DNA from 3 places in the Mesorhizobium sp. P170090 genome. Region 2 is predicted to be linked to each of the others. Evidence: predicted binding sites of a transcription regulator. Region 2 holds the regulator's gene; each other region holds the start of a gene.

Region 1 (3,269 bases), 2.1 Mb from region 2:
GTGGCGGCGCGCCTGCATTTCGACTGTCATCCCAAGGGCGTGCTGTTCGGCCTGCCGGTGAACGGCAAGCGCGTGTCGTTCGCTGAGAATGTTTTCTACGAATTCGGAGAGGGTCGCATCCGCGAGGTGTGGTCAGTCATCGACAAGGCCGAGATTCAGGCGCAAATCTAGGTTGCTTCAATCACTTTGCTCGGTGAGAGCGCGTATCCGCAGCACCCCGTGGTAGAGCGCCAGGTCCTCGTCGTAGCGGGCCTCGGCGAACTCCAGGGACAGGCGGGTCTGGTCGCGCGAGCCGGTGGCGAAAGCGGCGCCGTCAAGGCGCGCCCGGATGCTGTCCATGATCAGACGCGTCTCGGCCTCGCCTTGCGCCTTCGACCAGACATGCAGCGTGATGAGCTGGTCGTCATCATTGTCGGCGCCGGTGTCCAGATCGAATGCGCTGGTCCTGCCATAGGTCACATAAGGGAAGGCGGCACTGTCGGCCGCCTGCTCGCGCAACCCGGCGCCGCCGAGCAGCGCCGTCAGCGAGGCATCGCTCTTCAATCTCATGAACAAGGCTTGCAGCAAATCGCCGGGCGCCGTCATCGTCGTCTCCGTTCGCCTGTCACGCTTTGAACAACCTCAGTTTCGCGCGCAACCTAACCGCGTTGCACGGATTTCGCCAGATGACGATCCGCCTGATGGAAGGCGGCGAATCGGGCGGCATGGCCCTTTCACGGACCGGGTTCTATTTGGCATGCGGGGAGTTTCAAGAAGGGTGTTATGAGGAGCCCTGTTTTCTCCGGCAATTCGAGGTCATTTCATGCGAACGCCACCGCTGCTGCCGGCTTTTGGAAAGCTCGGCGTCAAGCCCCCGGTCGCGATTGCGGCAGCACCCGCCCTGTCGAAGAGCACCGTGGCCCTGCGCATGCGCGAGATACTTTCAATGCATGGCGGCCTGGCCTTGAAGCTGTCGGTGGTGGCCTGGACAATCCTGATCATGGCGGCGGCATTTTGCATGTCAAGGGCCTGATGCCGATATGGCAAACCGCTACGCGTTGCGCATGGACGAGCCCGAGAGCTGGACTATCTTCGACATCTTCACCGGCCAGCCTGTCGAGCTTAAGCAACAGGTAATGGTGGCCATGAATTTGCGGGATGCGGAAGCGATGGCCGACCGCCTGAACAGCCGGGACGTCAAGCGGCGGGCAAAAGCCGACCGCAAGTCCTGACGCACGCTGATCTCAGCCGCCCTGATGCAAGACGAACGCGCGCTAGCCGAAATCCGCGGCTGTGAGAACATAAATGCTCTTGCGGGTGCGGGCGTAGGCCTTGCTGGCAATGTCATGGATGGAGCTGGACGCGGTGTCGAAGGCCGCCAGATAGGTGGCTTCCGCGGTCGCCGTCCCTGATGGCACCTTCGAGAGGGCATCGGCTGCGACGGAGAAGGAAATCTGGAACATGCCGTCATGGCCGACAAAGCGGATGCGCTTGCCGGCCTCGTCATAGAAGCGACTTGGATTGGGGAATGTCAGGCTCATGACGTGCCCCCCTTCGGCGCGGCGGCGGCTTTCTTGACTGTCGCCACTGTCGCCCGCTTCTTCTTCGGTGTGGGGTTCAAGGCTTCCGCGACGCGGTCGGCCTCTTCCTTGGCCAGGCGCAATTCCCTGAGCCTTGCCGTCTTGATCTCCCTGGCCCTCGCTTCGGACATGTAGTCGGAGGTTGCCTTGTTGCGCTCGGCCGTCTTCTTCTGCTTGTCCATGAAGCGGGCTTCAGCTTTTTCCATGATGCTCTGATTGCCTTCGGCCATCGCCTAAATCTCTCCTCGTGCCTGAAATTGTGAAATCGAACTTACGATATAAATAGTCGCTTTGGCCTCGAAATTCAATTTTTCGAAATATCTAGGCGCCTCGCGACGTTTCGAACCCTGCAGACATCATAATACTTTTTAATATTTAATTTTGGCCACGAATAATTTTTGGCACTCCTATCTATCGAGTGCCAACACGCCTATAAGAACGGCGCGGTCGCCTATGCCGGCCCCAGAAAGAAGTTCTCATGAAGTTTCGGCCACTCCACGACCGCGTCGTCATCCGGCGCGCCGAAGGCGATGTCAAATCCAAGGGCGGCATCATCATTCCCGACAATGCCAAGGAAAAGCCGCAGGAAGGCGAAGTCATCGCCGTTGGGCCGGGCGCACGCGACGAAAACGGCGCGCTTGTCCCGCTCGACGTCAAGGCCGGCGACTTCATCCTGTTCGGCAAATGGTCGGGCACCGAGGTCAAGATCGACGGCGAGGACCTGCTGATCATGAAGGAAGCCGACATTATGGGCGTCATCGACAAGAGCGAGACGGCCGCTATCGGCAAGAGCGGGACGGTCGTCACCGAGAAAAGCGTCAAAGCCAAGAAGGCCGCCTGACCGGCCTGGCTTTGCCAGGCTCCGGCGAGCCGCTTGCTTCACCACACCAACGGGATTGAAAAAAATGTCTGCCAAGGAAATCAAATTCGCCACCGACGCGCGCGACCGCATGCTGCGCGGCGTCGAGATCCTCACCAATGCGGTGAAGGTCACGCTCGGCCCCAAGGGCCGCAACGTCATCATCGACAAGGCCTATGGCGCGCCGCGCATCACCAAGGACGGTGTGACGGTGGCCAAGGAAATCGAGCTTGCCGACAAGTTCGAGAACATGGGCGCGCAGATGGTGCGCGAAGTGGCTTCGAAGACCAACGACCTCGCCGGTGACGGCACCACCACCGCCACGGTGCTGGCCGCATCGATCCTGCGCGAAGGCGCCAAGCTGGTTGCCGCCGGCATGAACCCGATGGACCTCAAGCGTGGCATCGACCAGGCTGTCGCCGCCGTGGTCAAGGACATCAAGGCGAAGGCCAAGAAGGTCAAGTCGTCGGCCGAGATCGCGCAGGTCGGCACCATCGCCGCCAATGGCGATGCCAGCGTCGGCGCCATGATCGCCAAGGCGATGGACAAGGTCGGCAATGACGGCGTCATCACCGTCGAGGAGGCCAAGACCGCCGACACCGAACTCGACGTCGTCGAAGGCATGCAGTTCGACCGCGGCTATCTCAGCCCCTATTTCGTCACCAATGCCGACAAGATGCGCGTCGAGCTGGAAGAGCCTTACGTGCTCATCCACGAGAAGAAGCTCGGCAATCTGCAGGCGATGCTGCCGATCCTCGAGGCGGTGGTGCAGAGCGGCAGGCCGCTGCTGATCATCTCGGAAGACGTCGAAGGCGAAGCACTGGCGACGCTGGTCGTCAACAAGCTGCGCG
Region 2 (3,269 bases):
GGAAGAAGAGATGGCGGCCGTCGACCTTGCCGAGGAGAGGGAGGCCGAGGACGTTGGAGTAGAAGGCTTCGGCAGCGGCGAGATCCGTGACGTAAAGCGCTGACTCAAGAATAGCGGAGGGTTGCATCAGGCACCCCCCTCTGCCCTGCCGGGCATCCCCCCCGCAAGGGGGGAGATTGGCAGTTCCGCTGGCGGCGTCTCAACGTTGATGGTTGGCGAAAACGGTAGCGACCTCTGATCTCCCCCCTTGCGGGGGAGATGGCCGGCAGGCCAGAGGGGGGTGTGAAGGATCGCCGACGTCATCACGTTAAATTCAATCAAGCCACAGCCATCTGCTGCAAGCTCACCAGCCGCTGAATGCCCTTCTTGGCAAGGCCCATCAGCTCCGCGAACTGCCCTTCCGAGAAAGGCTCGCCCTCGGCGGTGCCCTGGATCTCGACGATGCCGCCCTTGCCGGTCATGACGAAATTGGCGTCGGTGCCGGCAGATGAATCCTCGATGTAGTCGAGGTCGATGACCGGCTGGCCGTCATGGATGCCGCAGGAAATTGCCGCGACATGGTCCTTCAGCACCTTGGCAACACTGGCCATCTGCCGCGCTTCCATCCAGCGCAGGCAATCGTAGAGCGCCACCCAGCCGCCGGTGATCGACGCCGTGCGGGTGCCGCCATCGGCCTGGATGACGTCGCAGTCGACGGTGATCTGCTGTTCGCCCAGCGCCTGCAGGTCGACAACGGCGCGCAAGGAGCGGCCGATCAGCCGCTGGATTTCCAGCGTGCGGCCGCCTTGCTTGCCGGCCGAAGCTTCACGGCGCATGCGCTCGCCGGTCGAACGCGGCAGCATGCCGTATTCCGCCGTCACCCAGCCCTTGCCGGAATTGCGCATCCAGCCCGGCACCTTTTCCTCCAGGCTCGCCGTGCACAACACATGAGTGTCGCCGAATTTCACCAGGCACGAGCCTTCGGCGTGTTTGGAGACGCCGCGCTCGAAGGAGATGGCGCGCATTTCGTCGGCTTGGCGTTTGGAAGGGCGCATCGAGGCCTCTTTCTGTTCTTTTATGGTTTCGTCGGCGGCTTGTAGACGCATGCAGCCCATGGCGCAAAGGAAAAGGCCCCCATACAGACGCCGGGTTGCGCGGGGGCGAGGGAAGTCTATATCCTTGGGCCGGAGGTTTTTGGCTCGAATGACCAAGGCAGTCACCGAACCCAGTCTGCTGGCGCCCGCGCTGCAATCGCTCGACATGCGTTCGCGCGACATTTTTAGGCGCATCGTCGAATCCTATCTGAAGGACGGTGAGCCTGTGGGATCGCGCAGCCTGTCGCGCATCCTGCCGTCGTCGCTGTCGCCGGCCACCATCCGCAATGTGATGAGCGACCTCGAACATCTCGGCCTGATCTATGCCCCGCACATCTCGGCCGGGCGCCTGCCGACCCAGACCGGCCTGCGCTTCTTCGTCGATGCCTTCATGGAGCTTGGCGATCTCTCCGACGAGGAACGCCGGGTCATCGAGGCGCAGGTGCGCGCCTCCGGCTCGGGCGCGACGCTGGAACACATGCTGACCGAGGCCAGCCAGATGCTGTCGGGCATGTCGCGCGGCGCCGGCCTGGTGCTCGCCACCAAGAACGAGGTGGCGCTGAAGCACATCGAGTTCATCCAACTCGAGCCGACCAAGGCGCTGGCGGTGATGGTGTCGCAGAATGGCGATGTCGAGAACCGCGTCGTCGACCTGCCGGCCGGCATCACCGTCTCGCAGCTGCACGAGGCCTCCAACTTCCTCAACGCCCATATCAGGGGCCGCACGCTCGCCGAGGCGCGCATCGAGATCGCCCGCATCAAGGACGAGACCAGGGCAGCGCTGGACACGCTGTCGCAGGATCTGGTCGAGAAAGGCCTGGCGGTGTGGGCCGGCGCCGACAGCGGCCTGCCGGCGCGCCTTATCGTGCGCGGCCGCGCCAATTTGCTCGAAAACGTCACCGCCCAGGCCGATATCGAATTGCTGCGCCACCTGTTCGAGGATCTGGAGACGCAGGACGGGCTGATCCAGCTGCTTGACCTCGCCGAGGACGGCCCCGGCGTGCGGATCTTCATCGGCTCGGAAAACAAGCTGTTCTCGCTCTCCGGCTCGTCGCTGGTCGTGGCGCCTTACCGCGACAAGGACGCCCGCGTCGTCGGCGCGCTCGGCGTCATCGGCCCGACCAGGCTGAATTATGCCCGCATCGTGCCTATGGTCGACTACACTGCGCAATTGATTACCCGGATGTTAAGATAATTCCGAAGCCGGGATCACCGTAAAGGAGGGCGCAGAATGGCGCTTGAATCGTTCAAGGCCCAGATCAGCATGCTGCTCGAAGAAATGGTCAACCAGCCGGAGGACGAGCACGAAATCCAGGAGCAGCTGCGCGAAAAACTGCGCGAAATGCGCGCCATGGGCTTGCCGCTGCCGGAAGATCTCGTCGCATTGGAAAAGCGTCTCGACGACGATCTGGACGTCGAAGAGGAAAGTTGAGCGGTTCTCTCGTCGAATCTGCGCGCGCACGCTTCTCTTTTGCGGCGGCCGCACAATATCTCCCTTGTCGTGACGCGCCGACCGGCGCGAGTTCGAGGAGAACAGCATGATCCGGATTGCCGGCTTCGCAGGCCTTGCCCTGCTTCTGGCCACCAGCGCCTTCGCCCAGCAGGCTGATCAACTGCTGCTGACCGGCAAGGACGCTTTCGGCGACTGGAAGGCCGACAAGCCAGGTGTGCGCCGGCTGATTAGGCCGGATGATCTGAAAAGACCCAACATCACCGAATCCGCCTCCAACAGCGCCGGCCTTGGCGATCGGCCCGAGGGCGCGAAGCCCGTCCTGCTGCCTGGGTTTTCGGCCGAACTGGTTGCTTCCGGCATTTCCAATCCGCGGGTCGTGCGCGTGGCGCCGAACGGCGACCTGTTCGTCGCCGACAGTGACGCCAACCAGATCCGCGTCTATCGGCTGGCCAAGGGTAGCGCGAAGCCGGCCGAAGAGGGCATTTTTGCCGACAATCTCAACCAGCCCTATGGCATCGCCTTCTACCCGCCTGGCGACAAGCCGCAATGGGTCTACGTCGCCAACAACGACAGCGTGGTCCGCTACGCCTATCGCGACGGCGACCTTAAAGCCTCCGGCGAACCGGAGACGATTGTCTCCGACATCCCTACCGGCGGCCACTGGACCCGCGATATCGCCTTCTCGCCGGACGGGAAGACGCTGTATCTCTCGGTCGGCTCCGGATCGAACGTCGCGGAGGGCA
Region 3 (3,269 bases), 2.6 Mb from region 2:
GTGGCCAGAGCCTCGCCTTCGACGTCTTCCGAGATGATAAGAAGCGGCTTGGAGGTCTGCACGACGGCTTCGAGAACCGGCAGCATGGCCTGGAGGTTGGACAGCTTCTTCTCGTGCAGGAGGATGTAGACGTCCTCGAGCTCGGCAACCATCTTGTCGGCGTTGGTGACGAAGTAGGGCGAGAGATAGCCGCGGTCGAACTGCATGCCTTCGACGACTTCCAGCTCGGTCTCGGCGGTCTTGGCTTCTTCAACCGTGATGACGCCTTCATTGCCGACCTTCTGCATCGCTTCGGCGATCATGGCGCCGACCGACTCGTCGCCATTGGCCGAGATCGTGCCGACCTGGGCAACTTCCTCGGAGGTCTTGATCTTCTTGGCAGCTTTGCCGAGAGCCGCGACGACTTCGGTGACGGCCAGATCGATGCCGCGCTTCAGATCCATCGGGTTCATGCCGGCGGCAACGGCCTTGTGGCCTTCCTGGACGATCGACTGCGCCAGAACGGTCGCGGTCGTGGTGCCGTCGCCGGCAATGTCGTTGGTCTTCGAAGCAACTTCGCGGACCATCTGCGCGCCCATGTTTTCGAACTTGTCTTCAAGCTCGATTTCCTTGGCGACGGTGACGCCGTCCTTGGTGATGCGCGGTGCGCCGAACGACTTGTCGATGACGACATTGCGGCCCTTGGGGCCGAGCGTGACCTTCACTGCGTCGGCGAGGATGTTGACGCCGCGCAGCATGCGCTCGCGGGCGTCGCGGGAGAATTTTACGTCTTTAGCAGCCATTTTTTAGCTCCTGGCAGGGGGCTTGCGATCAAGCCCGAAATTAGTTGACGGTGAGGCCGATGATCAGCCGATGATGCCCATAATGTCGGATTCCTTCATGATCAGAAGGTCTTCGCCATTGAGCTTGACTTCGGTGCCCGACCACTTGCCGAACAGGATGCGGTCGCCGGCCTTGACGTCCAGCGGGACCAGCTTGCCGGCTTCGTCGCGAGCGCCGGAGCCGACGGCGATGATCTCGCCTTCCTGCGGCTTTTCCTTTGCCGTATCCGGGATGATGATCCCGCCGGCGGTCTTGGATTCGGATTCGACCCGGCGTACGACCACGCGGTCATGAAGCGGGCGGAACTTCGACTTTGCCATTTTTTCTTCCTCGAATGAGAACGGTGAGAGCTGTTCCTCGATCCGGCGGTGCCGGATGTGCGTTAGCACTCACCTGGGGAGAGTGCTAACGTGCGCTGAAATAAGCGCGTGGCTTTCGAGAGTCAAGGCGAACGGTGAGCACAATTGTGCCAATTGGAGCCGTGCCGCGATCCGACGGCAGACCCTACCGGCGCCGCGGCGATATAAGCACCAGAAGCGGACAGCGTTCAGCCAGCCCATAGGTCCCTGTCGGCGCGAGGCGGACACTGTCAAAAAACCGGCTCGCCTCTTCGACCAGCGTCGCCGCCGGGGCGAAACTGTAGACAGTCTGCGAATTCGCATAGACATCGATGGTGCCGATGACCGGCATCTCCCATCCGGTCGTCGCGGCAAGGGCCTCCCGGTCGGCAAACAGCGCATCGAAGGCGTCGAGGATCGCCCGCACCGGAATGGCGCGGTCGGGATCGCCGCCGGCACAAGCCATGGCAATGCGCCATTTGAGTTCGTGGAAGGTCGCGACACCACCGGACAGCGTCAGCGCCCGGACCTCCTGCAGATCGTCCGGCACCTGAGGGCTTGCATAGGCGCGCAATGCAGCCCGCCCATCGGACTTCAGCACACGCGCGATCTCGGCAAGCAGCGCCTGCCGTGCAACCGAGGAGTCCAGCGCCGACAGACAGCCGTCGCCGATCACCGCCCCGGCGCTTTCGTCGCCCAGCGGCAACTCCAGCCAGTTGCCGATCACCGCCTTGCGTGAGGCGGTATCGCCCGGCCAGATGCCCGATATCATGGCAGTGGACTCGTCGATCGCGAGCATGGTCCTTCCGAGGCCGGCAAGCTCCGGCGTGACCCCGAGCAGCACCACATCGACTGATTGCAGGCTAAGTTCGCGCTCATAGGCGGCGACAGCTTCCGGGGGCGGACACAGCGGCGACCCGAGAAGCCGCCAATGACGGCGAATTGCGTCCCAATGCTCAGTCATGCGGAACGGTTTGGGGAAAGGCTGGACATATTTCCTTCCAGGCTGTTGGTTGCCTTGCGAGTTACCTCATGCAGGAAAGGCCATGGCCCGCATTGCCGTCATAACGCATGAATTTGACCGCTTCCAGAGCCGGCGGGGCCTCCTGCTGCGCCAGGACAGCCCCTACATGCTGTTCGACGTCCTGGCGGAGCTGAAACGGCGCGGTCACTCCGTGCAGATCATGCGTGGACCCTCGGCAAGTCATAACGCCGATATTGCCGTCCTGCATGTCGACGCGACAGTGACGCCATCGGACTATGTCGACTACGCGCGCGGATTTCCGATTTGTCTCAATCTTGGTGCGACCGACATTTCCAAGCGCCGCATCAGCGGTGCGATCCTCGAGGAGGGTGCCAACTGGAGCGGCCAGGTCATCGTCAAGAGCAACCTCAATCATTGGGGGACGCCCGAGGAGCAGCTCAACCGAAAATCCGTTCGCGCCGGCAAGGCAGTGCCTTTCCCGGGCGCGCAGACCTTCGACCGTTATCAGGTGCATGCCTCGCTGGCCGATGTGGCGCCGGAGATTTTCAGGCGTGCCGACCTGATCGTGGAAAAATTCATTCCCGAAATCGAGCCCGACGGGTTTGCGGCGCGGTTCTGGATATTCTGCGGCGATCGGGAGCGCTGCATCCGCTATGTCTCGCCACAGCGCCTGGTCAAGGGCGACGACACCATCCGCCGGGAGCCGGTTGCGGTTCCCGACGAATTGCGCGCCCTGCGTCGGAAGCTGGGCTTCGACTATGGCAAATTCGACTTTGTCGTGCATGAGGGCAGGGCCGTGCTGCTCGATGCCAACAAGACCCCGGGTCGCGCCAGAAACCTGTCGAAGATCGTCGCCGCCGGCGCCGCCAACCTGGCCGACGGCTTCGAAAACCTCATCCACCAGACCGGACGGGGTCGAATCGGGCGCTAGAGAAACAGTCCCAACTGCGTATGGATGATCGACCGGTAGTCCTCGATGGTGTGGCGGCTTTCCTCCTGGTCCTGGGTCAGCGCCATGCGCACGACGCCGCCGGCCAGCTGGAAGATCAGGAAAACCATACGGCCGAACTCATTGCGTCGCTCTGGCGCGAGAAAGGGGCCGACATGGTCGCAGAACATCGTCG

What was found. The regulator HrcA, encoded in region 2, represses chaperone genes, less so after heat shock. The targets are predictions, from matches to a motif close to GTTAGCACTCNCNNNNNGNGAGTGCTAAC.
Region 1: the regulator HrcA is predicted to act here: its motif matches at 1,957-1,985, upstream of AC3EML_RS13665 (co-chaperone GroES).
Region 3: the regulator HrcA is predicted to act here: its motif matches at 1,204-1,232, upstream of groES (co-chaperone GroES).

Annotation. Positions count from the first base shown of each region.
Region 1 is NZ_JBYNWH010000001.1:2,899,599-2,902,867, reverse strand. It holds gene AC3EML_RS13695 (ester cyclase) at 1-171, shown strand, start outside; gene AC3EML_RS13690 (DUF3168 domain-containing protein) at 178-585, opposite strand; gene AC3EML_RS13685 (hypothetical protein) at 803-1,012, shown strand; gene AC3EML_RS13680 (hypothetical protein) at 1,020-1,211, shown strand; gene AC3EML_RS13675 (DUF1488 family protein) at 1,254-1,520, opposite strand; gene AC3EML_RS13670 (hypothetical protein) at 1,517-1,789, opposite strand; gene AC3EML_RS13665 (co-chaperone GroES) at 2,038-2,400, shown strand; gene groL (chaperonin GroEL) at 2,465-3,269, shown strand, end outside.
Region 2 is NZ_JBYNWH010000001.1:831,890-835,158, forward strand. It holds gene AC3EML_RS04135 (VOC family protein) at 1-127, opposite strand, end outside; gene rph (ribonuclease PH) at 318-1,034, opposite strand; gene hrcA (heat-inducible transcriptional repressor HrcA) at 1,183-2,268, shown strand; gene AC3EML_RS04150 (hypothetical protein) at 2,305-2,505, shown strand; gene AC3EML_RS04155 (PQQ-dependent sugar dehydrogenase) at 2,612-3,269, shown strand, end outside.
Region 3 is NZ_JBYNWH010000001.1:3,405,982-3,409,250, forward strand. It holds gene groL (chaperonin GroEL) at 1-782, opposite strand, end outside; gene groES (co-chaperone GroES) at 846-1,142, opposite strand; gene AC3EML_RS16370 (class I SAM-dependent methyltransferase) at 1,327-2,124, opposite strand; gene AC3EML_RS16375 (hypothetical protein) at 2,207-3,076, shown strand; gene AC3EML_RS16380 (TetR/AcrR family transcriptional regulator) at 3,073-3,269, opposite strand, start outside.